2 linked regions of the Bremerella sp. P1 genome follow. The protein of the gene in region 2 interacts with the protein of the main gene of each other region in a pairwise test. Links are inferred from orthologs where the notes say so. Each region holds a gene or a part of one and is shown on either strand. Other genes may lie near its edges.

The links.
Region 1: the proteins of hypB (region 2) and PSR63_RS18195 interact in binary tests that used the Escherichia coli proteins (3 or more experiments, as listed by UniProt). The link is inferred for Bremerella sp. P1 from one-to-one orthologs.

The regions. Positions count from the first base shown.
Region 1 is NZ_CP118164.1:4,321,435-4,331,355, forward strand. What follows is about bases 6,961-9,921. They hold PSR63_RS18195 (FKBP-type peptidyl-prolyl cis-trans isomerase), read left to right. Parts: upstream 6,961-8,174; coding sequence 8,175-8,669; downstream 8,670-9,921. Other genes in these bases: PSR63_RS18185 (VOC family protein), read right to left, coding at 6,961-7,472; PSR63_RS18190 (macro domain-containing protein), read right to left, coding at 7,551-8,018; PSR63_RS18200 (UbiD family decarboxylase), read left to right, coding at 8,779-9,921. Outside these bases: PSR63_RS18165 (C25 family cysteine peptidase), read left to right, coding at 1-39; PSR63_RS18170 (PSD1 and planctomycete cytochrome C domain-containing protein), read left to right, coding at 261-3,356; PSR63_RS18175 (DUF1501 domain-containing protein), read left to right, coding at 3,395-4,858; PSR63_RS18180 (hypothetical protein), read right to left, coding at 5,030-6,313; more of PSR63_RS18185, read right to left, coding at 6,699-6,960. UniProt on the Escherichia coli protein: Folding helper with both chaperone and peptidyl-prolyl cis-trans isomerase (PPIase) activities. Chaperone activity prevents aggregation of unfolded or partially folded proteins and promotes their correct folding.
Region 2 is NZ_CP118164.1:6,155,173-6,167,740, reverse strand. The notes cover bases 447-3,245. They hold hypB (hydrogenase nickel incorporation protein HypB), read right to left. Parts: upstream 2,293-3,245; coding sequence 1,600-2,292; downstream 447-1,599. Other genes in these bases: PSR63_RS24985 (Ni/Fe hydrogenase subunit alpha), read right to left, coding at 2,304-3,245; hypF (carbamoyltransferase HypF), read right to left, coding at 447-1,560. Outside these bases: more of hypF, read right to left, coding at 1-446; more of PSR63_RS24985, read right to left, coding at 3,246-3,650; PSR63_RS24980 (oxidoreductase), read right to left, coding at 3,647-4,456; PSR63_RS24975 (FAD/NAD(P)-binding protein), read right to left, coding at 4,456-5,148; PSR63_RS24970 (4Fe-4S dicluster domain-containing protein), read right to left, coding at 5,304-6,494; PSR63_RS24965 (Crp/Fnr family transcriptional regulator), read right to left, coding at 6,503-6,991; PSR63_RS28305 (hydrogenase maturation nickel metallochaperone HypA/HybF), read right to left, coding at 6,973-7,341; PSR63_RS24960 (hydrogenase maturation protease), read right to left, coding at 7,323-7,784; PSR63_RS24955 (ferredoxin--NADP reductase), read left to right, coding at 8,102-9,049; ppsA (phosphoenolpyruvate synthase), read left to right, coding at 9,077-11,488; nifJ (pyruvate:ferredoxin (flavodoxin) oxidoreductase), read left to right, coding at 11,566-12,568. UniProt on the Escherichia coli protein: Involved in the maturation of [NiFe] hydrogenases. Required for nickel insertion into the metal center of the hydrogenase. Exhibits a low intrinsic GTPase activity, which is essential for nickel insertion.

The sequences.
Region 1 (9,921 bases), 1.8 Mb from region 2 along the record:
GTCGCCGAAGGCAACTCCGAAACGCAGATCGGGGAATAGTTACTCTTTTTTGCCGTTTAATGACCGGAAATTTTGCCTTGTGAGAGGCTTTCGCGTATTTCGTTCGCGGAAACTCTTGATGGGTGGTGTAGAATGAAGGTACAGTGAATTGCAAATCGGGCATCGATCGCCCGATTTGTACTTAGGCAAGTTGCTATCACGCGAAATGAGCTTGTCTTCCCGCCTGAACTTTCACTCCTTCCCTAGAACCGGACGTTCTTATGATCTCGCTGCGACTCACGAGCATCTCGCGGAAGATGCTTTTCGGTGCCGCGTTGGCTCTCTTGGTGCTGGCTCCCCAGGTAACCTGGGCAGAAGAGTCTTCGGAAATCGACTTCAATCGAGACATCCGACCTTTGCTCTCCGATCGCTGCTATGCGTGCCACGGACCGGACGAAAACCATCGCGAAGGCGGTATCCGGTTCGACGTCGCGGAAAGTGTTCTCGGCGAAGCTGACTCCGGCGAAACGGCCATTGTGCCTGGCAAGCCGGATGAAAGTGAAATGATCGCGCGGATCCTCAGCGATGACGAGTCGCTGAAGATGCCTCCGCCAGATTCCAATAAGAGCCTGAACGCCGACGAGATCGCCAAGCTCAAGCAGTGGGTCGCCGAAGGGGCCAAGTTCCAAGGGCATTGGTCCTTCGAGGTTCCTCAGAAAACCGATCCACCCCAGGTCGATATTCCCAATTGGAACCAGCGCGAGATCGATCAATTCCTGGGTGCCCGGCTGAAGAAGGAAGGCCTCACACCGAGTGAGCCGGCAGACAAGCTGACGTTGATTCGCCGCGTCACCTTCACGCTGACGGGTCTTCCACCAAAGCCGGAAGAAGTCGACGCGTTTCTGAAGGACGAATCGTCGGACGCCTATGAGAAGGTTGTCGATCGCTTGCTGGCGTCGCCGCAGTACGGCGAGCACATGGCTCGTTATTGGCTAGACGCGGCCCGCTATGCCGACACGCACGGTTTGCACTTGGACAACTACCGCGAGATGTGGATGTATCGCGACTGGGTCATCCAGGCACTTAACGACAACAAGCCGTACGACGTTTTTCTTACCGAACAATTGGCCGGTGACTTATTGCCCAATCCCTCGTGGGAACAACAGGTCGCCTCCGGCTTCAATCGCTGTAACGTGACAACCAACGAAGGTGGTTCGATCACGGCTGAAGTGAAAATGCGAAACGTGAACGATCGCGTGGTCACCACCGGGACCGTCTTCATGGGACTCACCATGGAGTGTACGCGGTGTCACGATCACAAGTACGATCCGCTGAAGCAAAAAGACTTCTACTCGATGTATGGCTTCTTCAACAGCATTGACGGAAGCCCAATGGACGGGAACCGCAAGGACCACGCGCCCACGGTGTACTCGAAGGAAGCGACCGAAGAACTCGCTCAACTCGACCAGCAGATCGCCCAGAAGCGCGAAGAAATCAAAACAACGCTGGCCAAGGTCGAATACCAGGACCCAGGTCCCGGTGTCGATAATCCGGAGATCCAACCGGAAGAAGTCGTTTGGATCGAAGATGGCATCCCCGGTAAAGCTACCGTTAGTGGTGACTACAACTGGGTGGCTAAGCCAGAGCCGGTCTTTAGCGGCGAGAAAGCCGCCAAGCGAACGGTCACCGGAAATGATCAGGCCTACTTCAACGGATCGGATCAGCCGTTCACGGTTTACAAAGGAGACGTGCTGTTTGGCTACGTCTATCTCGACCCCAAGAATCCGCCCAAGGAAGTGATGTTCCAGTGGAACAACGGTGGCTGGGATCAACGAGCGTTCTGGGGCGAAGACCTGATCCCCTACGGCGTCACGGGCAAAACGAAGCATCGTATCGGCGACCTTCCCGAAACGGGCAAGTGGGTTCGCCTGGAAGTGCCGGTCGAAAAGGTCGGCCTGAAGGAAGGGGACAAAGTCAACGGTTGGGCCTTCACCCAGTGGGACGGCACCGTCTACTGGGACAAAGCCGGCTATGTCACCAAGCATGGCAAGCAGCCGCAGTTCAAGTCGCTGCAGGCCTGGACCGAGTTTGCCGCCAAGACGCCTGCTTCGCTCAGTCCGGAGAACAAGAAGGTCACCGAGATCCTGAAGAAGGAAGCCGACAAACGGAACGAAGGCGAACTGAAAGAGCTTCGCAGCTACTTCCTTGAATACGTTTGCCAGGACACGCAAGAGACCTTCAACAAGCTGCGTGCCGACCTGAAAACGATGACCGACCGGCAGGCCAACCTCAAGAAGTCTGCCCCGACGACGCTGGTCTACAAGGAAGCCGCCAAGCCGGTTCCCGCTCATATCTTGATTCGAGGCGAATACGACCAAGTTGGTGAAGAAGTGCCCCGCGAGGTGCCTGCCTTCCTGCCACCGATGACTGAAGAAATGCCCAAAGATCGACTCGGGTTGGCCATGTGGTTGTTGGATCCAAGTCACCCGCTGACAGCACGCGTGGCCGTGAATCGATACTGGCAGCATGTCTTCGGCGTGGGCCTGGTAAAGACCTCCGAGGACTTTGGTTCCCAAGGAAGTGTTCCCAGCCATCCACAGCTGTTGGACAACCTGGCCATCGAGTTCCGTGAGGGGGGATGGGATATCAAGCAGTTGATGAAACGGTTGGTGATGACGTCTGCGTATCGTCAGTCGTCGACCCTGACGCCAGATCTGCTGAAGAAGGATCCCGAAAACCGTTTGCTGGCTCGCGGGCCACGTTATCGCTTGGATGCGGAAGCACTTCGCGATCAAGCGTTGGCGTTCAGTGGTCTTCTGGTCGAAAAGGTCGGCGGTCCTTCGGTTAAGCCACCACAGCCTGATGGGCTTTGGAAGGCGGTCGGTTATTCCGGCAGTAATACCGTGCAGTTCAAAGCGGACCAAGGACCCGAAAAGGTTCACCGTCGTACGCTGTACACGTTCATCAAACGCACGGCACTCGCTCCGCAGATGAGCACCTTCGACGCGCCTAATCGCGAGTCGTGTACCGTGCGTCGTGAACGAACCAACACACCGCTGCAGGCCCTGCTGTTGATGAACGATCCGCAGTATGTCGAAGCGGCGGTCGCGATGGCCCAGCGTGTGATGGATGAAGGGGGATCGGACCCGGTTGCCAAAGTCAACTTCCTGATCTCGCTTTGTGTGCTGAACCCGGACAACGAAGTTCAGAAGAAAGAACTCGAATCGTTGTATTTCGATAGTCTCACCTACTTCCAGAAGAATCCGGAAGCCGCCGGCAAGTTGGTCGGCAAAGATGAGACGCCTGCCGAATTAGCGGCCTGGGCGATTGTCTGCAACACGCTGCTCAATCTCGACGAAGTCGTCATCCAACGCTAATTCCTACCACCGCATAGAACGCATCAAGGACCAATACGATGGATCCTCGCAACGACTATATTCAAGCGATCACCCGCCGGCACTTCTTTCAGAAGGGAGCCCTCGGGCTGGGTGCCGCGGCACTGGCCTCGATGACCGATCTGCCTGCCCAGGCGGCTAAGCTACCCAGTTCCGGAATTGGTGGTCTACCAAACTTGCCGCACTTCGCCCCCAAGGCGAAGCGGGCCATCTATTTGTTCATGGCCGGTGCTCCGTGCCAGATGGACTTGTTCGACTACAAGCCGCAGATGAACGAGTGGTACGACAAGGACCTGCCAGAATCGGTGCGACAAGGTCAACGTTTGACGACGATGACCTCCGGTCAGAAGCGTTTCCCGATCGCTCCCTCGAAGTTCAAGTTTTCGCCTTACGGTGAAAACGGAACGATGATCAGCGAACTGCTGCCGTACCACGGGAAGATGGTCGATGACATCTCGATCGTCAAATCGCTCCATACTGAGGCGATCAATCACGATCCGGCGATCACCTACATCTGCACCGGGAATCAGCTTCCCGGTCGGCCGAGCTTGGGCTCGTGGTTGAGCTACGGCCTCGGTTCGATGAACGAAAACCTGCCGACCTTCGTCGTAATGACGCCAAACTGGAGCGGTCGTCAGCAAGCCCAGGCACTTTACAACCGCCTGTGGGGAGCTGGCTTCCTGCCTTCCAAGCATTCGGCCGTCACCCTGCGAAAGTCGGGCGACCCGATCCTGTTCCTGTCGAATCCCGACGGCATCGATAGCTCGCTTCGCCGCAGGATGCTCGATAGTGTTTCCAAGATCAATCAAGAGACCTACCGCCTTTCGGGCGATCCGGAAACGCAATCGCGGATCTCGCAGTACGAGATGGCGTTCCGCATGCAGTCTTCGGTGCCGGACTTGGTCGATTTGAAGCAGGAAACGCAAGCCACGCTCGATATGTACGGCCCCGATGTCACCAAGCCAGGGACATTCGCTGCCAGTTGTTTGCTGGCTCGCCGCATGGTCGAGCGTGACGTTCGCTTCGTGCAGATCTTCCATCGTGGTTGGGATCAGCATGGCAACGTCGCTAAAGATCTCCCGGCTCAGGCCAAAGACGTTGATCAAGCCGCATGGGCGTTGATTCAAGACTTGAAGATGCGCGGCCTGCTGGACGACACGCTGGTCGTCTGGGGTGGCGAATTCGGTCGTACGATCTACAGCCAAGGCGGCCTGTCGAAGGAGAACTACGGCCGCGATCACCATCCGCGTTGCTTTACCGTCTGGATGGCTGGCGGCGGTGTGAAGCCGGGCGTCGTGCATGGCGAAACGGATGACTTCAGCTACAACATCGTGAAAGATCCGGTTCATATTGCGGACTTGAACGCGACGATCCTGCACTGCTTGGGGATTGATCATCGCAAGCTGTCAATTCCATTCCAAGGTCTCGACGTCCGTCTCACCGGGGTCGAAGAGCGACACCCGGTCAAAGAGTTGCTACTGTAGCCTGGATCGAAAGTTGCTTTCGATCTAAGCCGCCGACGATTTTCCTTTTGGGCCATTCGCTCGCCGAGAAGAGGAGAGCCACGGTTTGCCACGGGGGCAAGCGAATGTCCAATTGTTTGCCACGGTTCGCCGGCGGCTGGGGCAGGCAAGGGGGCGATACCACCCGCCGAGCTATTTGGCCCGGCTGATGTACATCGGAATCTTCAGCTCAGGCTGCGAAGATTCAATCATCTCTTTGGCACGATCTCGTGCATTGACCAGCTTGCTTCCCTCTTGGGGAGCCGTGATCTGGCGGAACTGCGTAGCCAGTTGTTCGACCGCTGGCTGCATCAGGACGATCTCGGCCAACTGCGATCGCAGGTCGCTCGAGCTACCCAGGACTGCCACCATCGTCTTGTTCAGGCCCGTCACCAGGTCGACATTTTCCACCAAGGCTGGCACACAATCGTCGAGGCGAACAACCTGATCTTCGATGTGATCAATCTTGTGCAGGTTCTCTTGAGCCTGAGCGATCTTCTCTTCCTGCGAGTTCAGGAAGTTAACCAACCAAGCCAGTTCGTCCATGTTCTTGTTGGCCGAAGTGGTCTGCTTTCGCACGTCCTTGATTCGCGTGTTCAGGCGAATTGCTTCGTACGATAGCTCGGTGGCGGCGTCCAGCGTGTCGGCCAGCTTCTGCACCTGCAGATCCATCGACTTTTGCTCGTCCAAGATCGACTGGACATGCGACAGAACCAGGCTCGACTCTTCGGTGCCGATTGCCAACTGCTGCATGCGATTCTGGTTGTGAGCCAGCGAATCGATCGCACGATCGGTCGCGTCGGTCTGGGCGGCCAGATCGCAGATGGCGTTCTGCAACTTCCAGTGCGAATCGACCGTTGCGGTCAGTTCTGGCATTAGGCATTGCTGGTTGATCAGCTGCTGCTGAACCAGTTCCATCGCGGCCAGCGAGTCCTTGGCCACGTAGATGTCGGCACCGTTTCGGCCGAGACGAGCAGCCAGCGATTCCAGCTCGTCGACACGCTTTTGAGCGGCGGTCAGCTTCAAGTTGGCTTTGTCCAGGTCCGACTGAAGCGTGCTGAGCTTGGCGGCGGTTGCGTCGACCGTGTTGAGCTTAGCCGACAGGCGAGCGATTTCGTCGTGCAGGCGATCCGACCGTTGGATGGTCTGACCTGCCTTGTAGAGTCGGCTGCTCTGATCTTCGAGACGTGCCAGAAGCGAGTTGGTTCGCTGGGTGGCATCGTTGAACCCGGTCAGTTGGTTGAGCGGGTGATGAGTCGCTTTGACTTCTTTTTCAACTTTGGCAAGCTGCTTGACCAAGTCTTGCTGCAGCCAGAACTGGGTGACGGCAACACCCACTGCGATTCCTAAAACGAGACAGAAACCGCCGATGATGCCTGGGTTCCGCGCGGCCCAGCCATAATCCGTTTCATCCGCATAATGATCATTAATCGGCATATGAATCTCCTCCGTGTTTGATTGGCAACGTCCGTGCTCCTCGTGAGCACTTATGTTATCGAAACACACACCGTCTTCGGAAAAGTCATCCATAAGCGATTCCCAAAGGTTTACTAGCACGCGGTAGCCATCACCCAAATAACCCACACAGCCCGAACGTTGTGTTAAGAGTGATTCACACTCTTTACCTAGAACGTAAACCTGACTGTTTCTAGCGGGTGGAAGCGTCGCAATCCGCTTTGAATGAACATGCGCCAAGCTTTAACTGATCACTTTTTGATCACACGCGGCGTAGCATCTCGAGTCGCAGGGTTGTCGCTAATCGATGAATAAGTCTTGAGTAATAGATATGCAAGTTCTGCTAACGTCTTGCGGCGGAAAGAGTTTACGACTCAACCAGAATCACGCTTCGCCCGTCTGGATCTTTCACAATCGCTTGAATTCCCCAGTCAAACTCCTTGGGCTGCTGCACGATGGTCGCTTCTAAAGCGGTAAGCTGCGCGATGGTTTTCTTGATGTCGGAGACATCCAGGCCAACGCTTGTCGAGGCGTCGACCTGCTCAGGCGACTTGGCCGGATAAATCTCCATCACAAAACCATTGATTTCGCTCGCCCAATGAAGAGGCCCTTTACCGTGTTGCTCTTGCGTAAAGTGCAATCCCAACGATTGATAGAACCGCACCGTCGTTTCCGGGGCACTCGAACGCACGACGATCAAGTTCAGTCGGACCTGATTGGTGGAAAGACTCGGCATTGCCTCTAGCACTTCACTCAAGAGTGCCGGCGAAACATCATGCGGGCCGGTCTTGGTGAGCTTGAGTATCGAGGTTTCTAGCGAGAGCCCTTTGATCTGTGCGATCGCGGCCGCGGCGATGATCGGGGAACGGCTCATCCCGGCGCTGCACGCAATGACCGTCGGCCGGTTCGCCTCGATCAGCCTGGCGACCGTATCGATACATGCTCGGAGCATCTGATGCGAATTGCCGGTTCCATCGAGTAGCGGAAAGCGGCAGTAGAGGATATCCCGTGGAAACGAAATGGGAGGCTCTTCGATAGCCAGGTCGATTATCGCCGTCACGCCGGGGGCTAAGGTGGATCGGATATCACGTGCTTGAAGGGCGTTGGCGATCCACAGCGTGCCGGGAATGATTTCACGCATATCAGCCTGATACCTTTCTTAACGGTTTCATCCGTACACTTGCCGGAATGATACAAACCAAGCCATGTCGACGAAGAATCAGTTCTTCTGGTACTCAACCAAAGTGACGTCTAACGAGGTGGCAAGACTCTGCAGTTCATCTTCCATGATTGATAACGCTTTGTCTTGGCGAAAACCGCCGGAACCGCTTCCGAGGATTGGAAAAGCGATCGATTGAAACTGTTTTTCTTTGGCAATTCGAATCGCGTTTTGTACGCTCTGGCGAATCGAAAACTCCGAAGCCCGCCACAGCATGTTGATGCCGGCGACATGGATAATACCGCGAAAGGGCAGCTTGCCTGCGGTCGTAAAAACAGCATGTCCTAAGGGAATGGGACCAAACGTTGCCAATTCACGAAAAGGCGCGTAACCCGCTTTGCTTTTGATCGCTCCCGAAACTCCTTGTGGCAGTAGTAGCCACCACGGAATGATATTGCGATTCCAGGCATTTACGATGACATCCACCTCCTGCTGCAAAAGATCGCCTTGTACAATCTGGGTCGGCATTATGGTTAATCTCGCAAGGAAGTGGCCTAATTCTTTTCTACATAACTAGTTAGTTTCCCCCAAGCCGAGATTGAGCCCGATCCGCTGGGACAGTATGCTGAAACTATCGCCCCATAAGATACGTTAAGCCCAATGGGCATTGCCTGGGATGAATCGATGAAAGTTGCCAAGAATACGGTCGTTTCCATTACCTACACCTTGAAGGATTCCGAAGGGAATCTGCTCGATTCGACCGACGCGTCGGATCCGCTCGCCTATCTGCATGGCGTAGGGAACCTCATTCCTGGAATGGAAAAGGCTCTCGACGACCGCGACTCCGGCGAGACGTTTCAGGTCGTGATTCCACCGGAAGAAGGTTACGGCAAGTTCGACGAAGATCTGATCTGGGAACTGGAAAAGGCTCAGTTCGCTGAACTGGGCGATGTGGAAGAGGGAACGCAGTTCGTTCTTGAAACCGAAGACGATCAGGTTCTCGTGACCGTTGTTGATATTAAAGAGGATGTGGTCATCGTCGACGGCAACCACGAGTTGGCCGACGAAACGCTCCACTTCGATATCACCATCGTCGAAGTTCGCGATGCCACGCCGGAAGAGCTAGAGCACGGTCACGCGCACGGCCCCGGCAGTGCACACGATCATGACCATGGTTAATGGTGCCTTGTTGCCAGGCCGACCGCTTAGCGGTAACCTCCTGAGATTGCCATTCATGCCGGCAATCTTACATAGGCCGGAACCAAGTTAAAGCACACCATCACGAATCATGGGCTATCGAACTCTACGAGCCTGCGTCGACGATCTACGTCGCTCAGGCCATTTGCTGGTTGTCGAAGACGTTGTCGACGCGAACCTGGAAGTCGCCGAGATTCAGCGCCGCGTCTATGCCAACAACGGTCCGGCCGTTCTGTTTGCCAACGTCAAAGACTGCCGCTTCCCGATGGTGGGTAATCTGTTCGGATCGCTCGAGCGGGCTCGCTTCATCTTCCGCGATACGCTGGAAACGGTGAAACGCCTGATCGAACTCAAGATCGATCCGAACCAGTTGCTGAAGTCTCCCTTCCGCTATGCCTACGCTCCGCTGGGTGCCATTTCGATGCTGCCCAAGAAGGTGCGTAGTGGCCCCATCTTTCAAAACGAAATCAAGCTGACCGACTTGCCGAAGCTGGTCTCGTGGCCTGACGATGGGGGCCCGTACGTCACGCTGCCCCAAGTTTTCACCGAAGACCAACGCACCGGCGGGCTGAATCACTCGAACCTGGGCATGTACCGCGTGCAGATCGCTGGCAACGAGTACGATCCGGTCGAGGAAGTCGGCCTGCATTATCAGATTCATCGAGGCATTGGCGTGCACCATGCCGCGGCGATCGCCAAAGGAGAGCCGCTGCGGGTAAACATCTTCGTCGGGGGCAACCCCGCCATGACGCTGGCCGCCGTGATGCCGCTGCCTGAGGGACTTTCGGAACTCGGCTTTGCCGGGGCACTAGCCGGTCACCGTATCCCTATGGCAACCTCGCGCACGAAACTGCCCATCTACGCCGAAGCCGACTTTTGCATTAGCGGGACCATTCATGCCGGTGAAGAGAAGCCGGAAGGACCGTTCGGCGATCACCTTGGCTACTACAGCTTGAAGCACCTCTTTCCGACCATGCGGGTAGAAAAGGTCTACCACCGCGACGGAGCCATCTGGCCGTTTACGGTCGTCGGTCGGCCACCTCAGGAAGACACCACCTTCGGCGAACTGATTCATGAAATCACCGGCCCGGTCATTCCCACCGTGCTGCCTGGCGTGAAGGAAGTGCACGCGGTCGATGCTTCCGGTGTCCACCCGCTTCTGCTGGCGATCGGCAGCGAACGCTACGTCCCGTACGAAGAACGTCGTCGCCCCAAAGAGTTGATGACCCAGGCC
Region 2 (12,568 bases):
TCCCCATATCGTCTGATCCATGCCGTAACCGGTACCGTCCCAAGCCACGCCCAGCACCTGTTGGTCAAGTAAGTGATGTTCAAGCATCGCCGAACATATGTGGGCATGGTGGTGTTGAACGGATTGCGTGACCAAAAACTCTCGAGATGCGGCATGCGTCGTGTAATAGCCTGGATGGCTGTCGTGCACGGCCTGAGTCGCTGAGAAACGATAAAGGCTTTGCCAATCGGCAAGATGCCATTGGTAGCGTTCCTGGACCGCCAAATTGCTAAGGTCACCAATATGCGGCCCCAGAAATGCACTTCCATCGTGACTCCATGCCACTGAAGATTTCATTTGTCCGCCCAGGGCCATTTGTGTTTCGTTTGTGTCCAAGTCTAATCGAAGAGGAGCCATACCGCGGGCCAACCTCAGCGCAGCGCGATTCCCGGCGACGATCCGGACCACACTGTCATCGACAGGACGGGCAATCGAACGGTTGTGATGTAACCAGAGATCGCAAATCCCGGACAACATCGCTTCCGCGTTTTCCACTTCGAAGGCCAACGGCTCCCCTTCGCGATTCCCGCTTGTACAGACCAACGGACGCCCGACACGCTTTAGCAGTAAGTCGTGTAGCGGTGTGGTGGGCAACATGATGCCGACAGTGTTCAAGCCTGGATGGACACCCGGAGCGATGATCGTTTCCTGATTCAGATCGAGCAAAACGATCGGATTGGTTGCCGAGAATAAAACCTGACGCTCAACGCTATCCAACTTGGCAACCTGGTCTACCTCCGATACCGTTCGCATCATTACGGCAAACGGCTTGCTTATCCGACCCTTCCTCTGTCGGAGTCTCTCCACAGCGTCTGGGTTGGTGGCATCGACCAGAAGTTGATAGCCTCCTAGCCCTTTTAGTGCGATGATTAGCCCGCGAAGAATTGCCTGGGAAGCCTGGTCGAGGACTTCCTCTTGGTCGTCAAATCGCCGGTTCCCTGCCGAGATGCCCCACAGACGTGGACCGCACTTTGGACAGGAAATGGTTTGGGCATGAAATCGGCGATCGTCGGCAGAGCGATACTCGGCATAACAATCTTCACACCAAGGGAAGTCGACCATCGCTGTATCGTTGCGCTCAAACGGCATTTGGCGGATGATGGTATAGCGTGGACCGCATCGAGCACAACTATTAAACGGATATAGAAACCGTCGATTTCCCGGTTGATAGATCTCATCGAGGCATTCACGGCAAACCGCCGTATCGAGCGGTACCGTTGTGACAATTGAATCTTGCGTGTTCTCTCGGACTATCTCGAATCGAGCGCGACCGATCGGTGGAACTTCGCGGGACTGCTCGCTAAGGATCTGTGCCTCGGCTGGAAGGAAGCCACGCAACTGCCGCCTAAATGCCTCCGTCTGATTTGGAGATCCCTCAATATGAATCTCAACACCTTGCGCCGTATTGCGTACGTGCCCTACCAAACCCAACTGAGTCGCCAATCGAAAAATCGCCGGTCGAACGCCCATCCCCTGAAGGCGACCGCTAAGAACAATACCCTCAGCAATTGCTGAGGACATTTCGTTCTCTGTCTGATTGGTGGCATTAGGCATTTGACATTAGTCCATGTCCGAAACAGGACCGGTCGCCTCCGCCATCGTCTTGTCGCGGAGGGCAATTAGATATTCACACCACGCTTCGATCCCTTCTCCCGATAGTGCCGACATCGGAAAGAACTCTAAATCGCCTCTGACATCCCGAGCATCGGCCATTGCTCGATCGACGGAGAAAGGAACGTAAGGAAGCAAGTCAGTCTTGTTAATCACAACGGCCTGACTGGTGCGGAATGCCTTTGGGTATTTGCCGGGCTTGTCGTCTCCTTCGGTCGTGCTCAACACAAGCACCCGAAGATGTTCTCCCAGATCGTGCGAAGCAGGACACACCAGATTTCCAACATCTTCGACGAATAGGAACTCAAAGGATTGATTACCCAATTGCGGCAAGATCTTTTCTACGAGCGGCAACTCCAAATGACAGGCGCCACCGGTAGTGATTTGTGCCGTCGTCACCAAAGGTGCCAGTCGCTCCGCATCACGATTCGTGGCGATATCCCCCACTAGGATTCCCACGCTGTGATGTTCTCGTAAACGCTTTGCGGTTTCCTCCAGAAGTGTTGTTTTCCCCGAACCGGGCGATGATAGAAGGCGGATGACACACGTCCCTTGCTCCTGCATCCGTTTCTTAAACGCTGCTGCCGCCGCTTGGCGAAGTGTCCGAATGTCCTGCTTTACGGAAATCGTCTCGGTCGACATGGTGTTCATCCTTATCCAATATGGGGTTGGGAATCCGTCTTGCGGTCGATGCTAAGCTGCAAAAAGTGGGTTGCGCAGCTGATACAGGGATCATAATTGCGGATTAGATGTTCAGATCGCTGGGCAATCTCTGCATCTTTCAGGTCAACGATCCGCGGAAGAAACTCGCGTAGGTCCGTTTCGATCTGTCCTTGGTTCTGGGAAGTTGGTGGGACAATTTTCGCTTCGGCGATCAGATGGTCTTCGCCGATGCGGTAACGATGATAGAGCAACCCACGTGGGGCTTCTGTGGCATGGCAACCTTCTCCAGGCCGAAGCTGAAAAGGAGTACGCGAAGGACTCACCTCGGCCTGATAAGCCTTCACAATTCGGATCGCCTCATCGAAGGCATAGGCAACTTCCAGCGACCTGGCCACGATACTCTGAAAATTATTCCTCAGTGGCAAAATCAAGCCGGTTTGGTCGAATGCTTTCCGGCAAATAGGTGAAAGCATCTCTATGCAATTATTCAGTCGCGCCAGCGGACCTGTTAGATAGAAGCGATCATCCGGTCCCTTCACGCTATAAAGCGCCGTGCTATGTTCTATGTGCCGCTCATAAAAGTAAGTCTCATACTCCTCCACTGGAATCTTTAGGCCCGACGAGGAAGCAACCTGACCCTCATTCAAAGGATACTCTTCCTCATGATGCAACGAGACCAGGTCGTAGTCCAAATCAAAGTCCGGAAAGTCAAACTTGCTGACCCATTCCACGGTTTCCAGAGCGGTCTTTAATCCCCATTCCAGTCGAGGAAGTAGCAGCTTCAATTCTCGCACACTCGGCGCACGGTAGAATCCACCCACGGTAACATTGACAGGGTGAATCGCTCGGCCACCAAGCGTCTCAAGCAGCTGATTACCAATTTTCTTCAGCTCTAATCCACGTTCAACCTGCTCTTTGTGGTCCACCGCCATCGAGATACCACTCTCGTATCCCAAGAAGTCAGGTGCATGTAGAAGGAACATATGAAGAACGTGACTTTCAATCCATTCCCCACAGTACAAAAGCCGCCTCAATAGGCGTATCTCCGGCGAGATGGAAATCCCCAACGCCTTTTCCAGCGCATGGCAGGAACTCATCTGGTAAGCAACCGGGCATATGCCACAGATACGTGCGGTGATATCAGGCACTTCGTGCACCTGGCGGCCTCGCAAGAAGCTTTCGAAGAATCTTGGAGGCTCGTATATATTCAGCTCCACATGTTCCACAACATCGCCTTGAACACGCAGGTGAAGGCGTCCTTCTCCTTCTACACGTGAGATGGCCTTCACTTCAATCGTTCGGCGGTCGTTCGGATGCGGCTCTTCTTCGGTGCTCATGTAGAGTCATCCTGCTTTTCCAAGGACTCACTTGTCTCCCGGAATCCGGGAGCGTAGCCATTGAAGTTCCGTGTCAATTGAACCAAGGGTAGTCGCGCATTCCCCGCCTGCTGATACGCGTCTGTGAGACTACTTCCGTTGACTTGGTCTTGTGGACCGAAACAGCCAAAGCATTCACGATTACAGGCCGGACAAATCGCACCACGGTTTTCATGAGTATCTCCGCAGCCTGCCTGCGTGAGTGGCCCCAGGCAGGCAATCCCTTGCGCCACGGCAACGCACACCGTCCCCCGTTTCTTACACTCGACACACACACTGTGAGTGGGTGTCTGCGGTTTCTTACCCCGAACGAGAGCCGACAGTAATTCGACCAACTGATATTTACTGATTGGACAGCCTCGCAGTTCGAAGTCGACCGCGACGTGATCCGATATGGGCGTGCTCGTCTTTAGTGTGGAAATATACTCTGGGTGAGCGTAGACGTGTTGGACGTACTCATCCACGTCGGCCCAATTTCGGAGAGCCTGGATACCACCGGCCGTGGCGCACGCTCCGATAGTAACCAGGAATTTGCATGCTTTGCGGACCTCTTGAATTCGCTGAACATCCTCTGGTGTCGTGATGGACCCTTCGACCAGTCCGATATCGTAAGGTCCCTCCAAACTTCGTGATCTTGCTTCCAGAAAATGGGCAATCTCGATCGCTTCGGCGACCGCCAGCAATTCGTCTTCGCAGTCCAGAAGTGTCAACTGACATCCATCACAGGAGGCAAACTTGAATACCGCCAGCTTCTTCTTGTCGGTCATCACAGATCCTCCAAACGCAAGAACAAGTTGATTCGTTCGTAGGAGAACACTGGCCCGTCTTTGCATACAAACTCAGGGCCGAACTGACAGACCCCACACATCCCCATCGCGCATTTCATGTTGCGTTCTAGGGACAGAAAGATATGAGCAGGAGAAATCCTCATCGACATCGCCTCGCGTGCGACGAACCGCATCATGATTTCCGGTCCACATGCCAAGAGCCTGGTTTGTTCAAGATCACCGCTAAATGGCCGCATGACTTCGGTAACTACGCCGATGTGTCCTGACCACTGCAGTGTTCCTCGGTCGACAGTCTCCTCCAGGTCTAGACCTCCTTCCTTCCACTTGGCGAACTCTCTCCGAAAGAGCAGCTCATTCGGCAATTTAGCACCATAAATCAATTTCAATGATTTGTAGTCGGAACGATGCTCAAGCAAATGCACGATCAATGGTCTTAGTGGCGCCAAGCCGATTCCTCCGGCCACCATAATGACATGCTTGCCCTGTAACTCTTCTAACGGCCAAGGATTTCCAAAAGGGCCACGAACGCCGATCTGGTCACCTTCCTTAAGAGTTGAGAGGGCACCGGTCACATCACCGACAACCCGAAACGTGTGCCCGAGGCGAGGAAATTCATCCGTGCCTGAGCTGATTGAAATAGCCGCTTCGCCAAAACCAGGAACGTATAGCATGTTGAACTGTCCTGGCTGGAACAAACGCGTATCTCTCCCTTTCGATGTCAAATGAAGTGTCCAGACATTCGGGATTTCGGCAACGATCTCCTGAATGCACATCGATTGTGGCTGCCAGCAATTCGCAACTCGTAGCGGCTGAGGTTCGGTGCTCATCACTGATCCCCCCGAATCGCGGCGACTTCCTCAGTGAGATCAATTCCGACAGGGCACCACGTAATACAGCGACCACACCCGACGCAGCCAGAGGTATCGAATTGATCGATCCATGTAGCCAGCTTGTGTACCAACCACTGTCGATATCTCGAGCGGATTGAGTTTCTTACAGATCCGGAGTTCATGTAGGAATGTTCGGCTGTGAAGCAGGATCCCCACGTACGCTCTCGCTCAACATGTTCGCCGGTCAGATCCGTTACGTCTTCAATTGATGAACAAAAACAGGTCGGGCAAACGAGTGTACAATTCGCGCAAGAAAGACATCGCTGAGCGACACTCTCCCACTCGCGATGCTCTAAATTATTGACCAGTAGATCGCGAATCCCTTCCGTATCGAGTTTGCGGTCGGGACTGCCAACGTGCGGATCTTCTTCGTCTCCATAGCCTCGCCCGCCTTCTTCCATCTTCTTACGTAACTGGGCAGGAATTTCCCGAACAGCTTTCGCTTCACTCTCCGTCAAGCCTGACCACTGACACGCAGCCATGATTTCGCTACCCAGGTCTGTGCCGATTTCTACAACAAAAGACTCGTCCATTTCCGTCAACGCCAGATCGAAGCCCCTCGTCACGGCCGGACCGGATCCCATTGAGTGACAAAAGCAGGTAGCGGCTGCCCGGCGACAGTTGACCGCCACCAAGGCTAGGTTTTCACGGCGAGCTTTGTAGCCCTGATCGACGTAGGGGCCTTCGAGGAACACTTGGTCCTGAATCGCGATAGCGTGTAGGTCACAAGATCGAACCCCCACAATCACGGTGGGCTCGCTTTCTGGTTCGGGAGCTTCAAACCGCCAAGTTCCCCCGACACGATCTGAACGTAGCACCGTTTCCGTCGGGGGAAACAGATATCGCTTTACCGAATGAGGACCAACTACATAGTCGAAGTACCCGTCCCGAGAACTGCGCTTTAGGCGATACGTACCTCCCTCTTGCTCGTCTAGCACACCGATTGGCAATTGGGTGATATCCTCAGCGTCTTCGTAGATTACCGCTCCACCTGCGACTTTTGGGAGAATCGCTCGGTAACCTCGAACACGAAACGCATGGATAATCGCCTCGAGTTGCTCCTTAGCGATTCGCACGAGCATGCCGGGCTGCGTAGGCAACGAGTTGTCCTGCTGCATGGGGTCCATGAATCACATTATCCGTCGGCTGTGTTCGTTTCGGCTTCGTCCCCGAACAAGTCCAGCAACTGCATTCGCGCTGCACTGAGACGTCTCGCGAGAGTTTGGGCAACACCACGCATAAACACATAGCCAAAATGCGGGCTGCGATCGCACAGCGCGAGCAACTCGTCCTTGGGAAACTCAATCAATTGGGTAGCGGTCACTGTACGTGCGGTAACGGTCAGGTGGAAATTATCCAGTACCGGCGACCACCCTAGGAACTCCTGGTCGCGGATAGTCGAGATGCGTCGGCAGCCGACTCCCGGAGCACAGACTTCCAGCGAAAGGGTTCCCGAGACAACCACATAGGAACTGACTGCCGGATCCCCTTCTCGAAACACAGTTTCGTTTGCCGCAACATCCATTGCGTGTCCCATCTTAGCGACTTGCTCCAAGTCATCCTCATGAATTCCTTGAAAACAATCGACACCTCGAATCGCTTCTCTTAGTTCGACGTTGGACATGACGATTCCTCCTGAAGCACGAGGCTATCCAGCACAAGTTCTTCGCCCTGGACAATACTCGTGCGCTGACAGCCGCAAAGTGGGCAAGTGAAGCAAAACGCCGTTACCGGAAATTGATGTTCGCATTGGGAGCACAGAGCTTCAATTTCGACTACCTTCATGTCGATCTCAGCACCTCGATAAGGGGACTCAGGCAGCATCTCCTCTAGCGCCATTCGAAAAAGGTCCGGCTCGACACCTGAAAACCGGCCAATACTGATGCGAATGCCCGACACACGCGACGTTGGATAAGAACTTGCAATTCCGCTTATCTGGCTCAGCAAAGCATTCACTAAAGATCGTTCATGCATCGATTGCTTCCTCCCTGCGCAGCTATTTCCAATTCGATGCGATCTGCCAGCCCGTGAGCGGCGGTGATCACTTCCACCGCCATAGGTTCCGTGGAATACGAGGATCGGATCTCGATCGCAAATACGATGACCTCTCTAGGCAGTTTCCCTAACACTTCCGCGAGTCGCAAAGCGTAAGGAATATTGATTCCATGCGACGTTCTGCCAATTTGTAAATCGATAGCGGGATCTGGCCATTCAAAACGGAACTGCGTTCCCACCGGTGAACCGCTTTGGCATGCATCCACAATGATCGAAGGGGAATCGGGCGTTAGGTACCACAATAACTCGTCAACGTTGTGAACGATATGAATCTGCTCGAAGCCCCTCTCGCGCAACAAATCGGCAACTAGCCAACCGACCTGGTCATCACTGTGAGAACTACCGACGGAAAGAATTTGCATACGAGCACTCATAATTCCACTAGATCGCGATTCAGCTAGCTACATCGACCTTAAAGCAGTGCGATTCCTTGCGTCAAGGAAAATCACGCTCTCCGACATTGGAGGAAAGTAACCGGTGAGCGATATAGCACACCTGTGCGGTTTCGACACCGTGCAAAGTCGACCTTTTGCAGTTTCCAGGAGCTGTATTTAGTGACTTTTTGCCGGTCTTTTCCGGGCGATAGAAACCAATGCAGAAATCGCGCCGAAATGGCCCTCGCTTTGCTTCGTCTTTCTAACAGACTTTCTCTCAACCGAGCTGATAGTAGGACGCTGCCATGACAACGCCTATGAAATCGAACGAAAAGACTGATATGGTTCGGGAGAGTCTCTATAACGCCCACGTTACTGAGATCGTTCCCCTTCACGAGAGCCTGAGAGTCTTGCGAATCGTGCCAGACGCAGCCCCACTTTCTTTCTTGCCAGGGCAATATATTGGTTTGGGACTGGGAACCTGGGAAACCGGCGATAGCCTCGAGAACGCCGAGCCCGAAGAGCGCGGACATATGATCCAGCGAGCTTATTCGATCAGCTGCCCCGTCCTCAACAAGGCGGGGCAACTCGTTCGAGCAAGTGACCTCCCTTACTTAGAGTTTTACATTACGCTCGTATCTCATTCCCGGCCACATCCACCTTCGCTGACGCCACGATTGTTTCACTTGAAAGTTGGAGATCGTCTGTGGATAGGCAAACACCCTCGCGGCAACTACACATTGCGTCCCCACGGCACAGAAGACCACTTGGTTTTCGTTGCGACGGGAACTGGCGAGGCTCCTCATAACGTGATGATTGCCGAACTCCTATCGCAAGGGCACCAAGGCCCAATCACTAGTTTGGTCTGTGTACGCCAACGAAAAGATCTAGGCTACTTACAGCAGCATCAGGAATTGGAGCGGCGGTTCCCCAACTATCGCTACGTTCCCTTAACAACACGCGAACCGGAGAATATCTCTCCCCATCGTTCCGACTACATCGGGAAGAGTTACGTCCAAGATGTGTTTCGAAATTGGGAATCGATTGTTACCCAGCAGTCGCAACCGACTCCTGAGACAAGTCATGTCTACCTATGTGGCAACCCTGCCATGATTGGAGTACCCAAGTCGCTTCAGCAGGTCCCACGCATTTATCCCAAACCTGTCGGAATGGTAGAGATCCTTGAGCAACAAGGATTCCGGCTCGATCAGCCACGGCTGCCGGGCAATATTCATATTGAAAAGTACTGGTAAACACCTTGAATAAGTCGAGCTCCCATCATGTCCATTTCCACCAAAACTGAGTTCACCCTGTGGTTTAACGAGATAGGCATCGACGACATTCCGATCGTTGGCGGCAAGAATGCCTCACTTGGGGAAATGTACGGGGAACTTCAATCGGAAGGTATTGCGGTCCCTAACGGATTCGCAATCACCGCGGACGCCTATCGTCTTTTCCTTCACGCGGCGGGTCTCGATCGGAAGCTTAAAGAGGTTCTGCGTGATCTCGACACGAGCGATATCGAGAACCTACGCGATTGCGGAAGTCGCATTCGTCACGCGATTCAGTCCGCTTCTTTCCCTGAAAGATTGGAAAAGGAGATTTGTGATGCCTATGACAATCTGTGTCGATCGCACGCACCGGATGTAGCCGTACGCTCGAGTGCTACCGCCGAGGATTTACCTGACGCCAGCTTTGCCGGTCAGCAAGAAACCTATTTAAACGTGCGCGGGCATGGACAACTTCTCGACTCATGCCGACGCTGCTTTGCCTCCCTGTTTACCGACCGGGCCATTTCGTATCGGGCTGATAAGGGATTTGATCATACTAAGATCGCGCTTTCCATCGGCGTACAACAAATGGTCCGATCTGATCTCGCGACCTCAGGTGTCATGTTTTCCATTGATACCGAGACAGGATTTAAGGATGCCGTTCTGATCAACGCCGCCTACGGTTTGGGAGAAAACGTAGTTCAGGGGTCGATCAGTCCGGATGAATACTATGTCTTCAAGCCGACACTTAAACGAGGCTTTCGACCAATCCTCAAAAAACACCTGGGGACCAAAGAGTTCAAACTCGTCTACGACATCGGTGGAAGTCGTATGACCCGAAATATTCCCGTTCCTCCAGACGACCGAGCACGATTTGCTCTCAACGAGGACGAGATTCTGCAATTGGCTCGTTGGGCGGCTGTCATCGAAGATCACTACAGCAAGAAGCGCGGCCGCCCAACGCCTATGGATATGGAATGGGCCAAAGATGGAATCACTGGCGAGTTGTTCATCGTGCAGGCTCGCCCTGAAACCGTCCAATCTCAGCGAACTGGGAAGATCCTAGAGACCTTCCGCCTGAAAGAAAAGGGAAAGCGACTGGTTACAGGACGAAGTGTCGGCGAGCGAATCGCCGCAGGTCCTGTCCGCGTCATCAAGGATGCCCAGCAGCTGGAACTATTCCAAGAGGGTGAAGTCTTGGTGACCGACAAGACAGATCCCGATTGGGAACCCATCATGAAAAAGGCAGCGGCTATCGTCACTAATCGCGGGGGTCGAACCTGCCACGCAGCGATCGTGAGCCGGGAACTCGGCTTGCCGGCCATCGTAGGGGCCGCCGATGCAACCGAGATCCTTACCAACGGCAAGTCGGTAACGGTTAGTTGTGCCGAAGGAGATGCCGGGTACGTATACGACGGCCAGCTCGACTTTGAAGTGCAACGCGTTGATCTTGGCGATTTGGCTCGTCCCAGGACCCATATCATGATGAACGTCGCTAATCCCGACGAAGCGTTTCGGTTGGCTCAGATCCCTAACGACGGTGTTGGATTGGCTCGCATGGAGTTCATCATCAATAACTCGATTCAGATCCATCCACAGGCCTTGCTTCAGTTCGATGAGCTCGAAGATCCGGAGGCCAAACAACAGATCGCTAAGTTCACCGCCGGCTACGAGGACAAGCCACAGTTCTTCGTAGATACGCTGGCTGCGGGTGTGGGACAAATCGCCGCCGCATTTTACCCGAACGATGTGATCGTCCGGATGAGTGATTTCAAAACAAACGAATATGCCAATCTGCTCGGAGGTGCGCCTTTCGAACCACATGAGGAAAACCCCATGATCGGATTCCGCGGGGCATCTCGCTATTACGACCCACGTTACCGAGAAGCGTTTGGCCTGGAATGCATCGCGATGCGTAAGGTCCGCGAAGAGATGGGGTTCACGAACGTCAAATTGATGATTCCCTTCTGTCGCACCGTTAAAGAGGGGCGAAATGTGTTCGAGGTGATGAAGCAGTATGGGCTCACGCGTGGTGAGAATGGACTGGAAGTCTACGTCATGTGCGAACTGCCCAGTAACGTCTGGTGCGCAGCAGAATTTGCTGAGATTTTCGATGGATTCTCTATCGGGTCAAATGACCTGACGCAGCTCACCCTGGGTGTCGACCGCGAATCCGAGATCGTCGCTCACGTATTTGACGAACGCAATGCGGCAGTCACTCGTGCAATCGCTAGTGCGATTCAGGCCGCAAAACAAGCCGGACGAAAGATCGGCATCTGTGGCCAGGCTCCCAGTGACTATCCTGAATTCGCCCAATTTCTAGTCGAACAGGGGATCGATAGCATATCCCTCAATCCCGATGCAGTTCTTAAGACAACGCTCGACATTTTGAAACTCGAAAAGGATCTCGCAAACGTTTAACAGTCCACCTCCAAGTTACGTCCGGAGGGCATTTCGTCTTAGTTTTGATTCATTCAAGTCCTAAGAAAGGCTCAGCCATGATTACCGAGAATAAACGTCTGACCAAGTACGTTACGTGGGATGGTAATCATGCAGCGGCTGAGGTTGCCTATCTTACGAACGAAGTAGTCGCCATCTATCCGATTACACCCGCGTCGCCCATGGGAGAATTGGCTGATGCCTGGACGGGGAGTCAGCGGAAGAACATTTTTGATGCTATTCCGCGTGTCATCGAAATGCAGAGTGAAGGAGGAGCGGCAGGAAGTGTCCACGGCGCCCTACAGGCTGGAGCCCTGGCAACGACGTTTACCGCGTCGCAGGGCTTGTTGTTGATGATCCCGAACATGTACAAGATCGCGGGGGAATTAACACCGGCGGTGTTTCACGTAGCTTCTCGCACCGTTGCAACCCATGCACTCTCCATCTTCGGCGACCACAGCGATGTGATGGCAGTCCGCGGGACAGGATGGGCAATGCTATGTGCCAGCTCTGTCCAGGAGGTTCACGACTTCGCGCTTATTGCCCAGGCAGCCACCCTAAAGAGTCGCATTCCCTTTGTCCATTTCTTTGATGGTTTCCGGACATCTCATGAGATCAACAAGATCGAGTCCATCCCAACGGAAACGATTCGAGAAATGATCGACGACCGACTAGTTGCGGAACATCGCCGTCGGTCGCTTGACCCTGAAAGACCTGTTCTACGTGGGACAGCCCAAAATCCCGATGTCTTCTTTCAGGCACGCGAGGCAATCAATCCGTTCTACACGGCAACCCCATCCATCGTCCAACAAACCATGGATGAATTTGCCACTTACACCGGTCGCAGATACCAGCCGTTCGAATATGTCGGCGCAAAGGATGCACACTCGGTTATCGTCCTAATGGGATCAGGGTGCGGAGCCGTCGAAGAAGTCGTCGCCGACGAAGTAGCTACCGGCAGTAAGAATGGAGTCCTAAAAGTCCGACTGTTTCGCCCATGGGATGCCGAGTCGTTCGTAAAGGCACTTCCGATGACGACGCGGCGGATCGCTGTGCTCGACC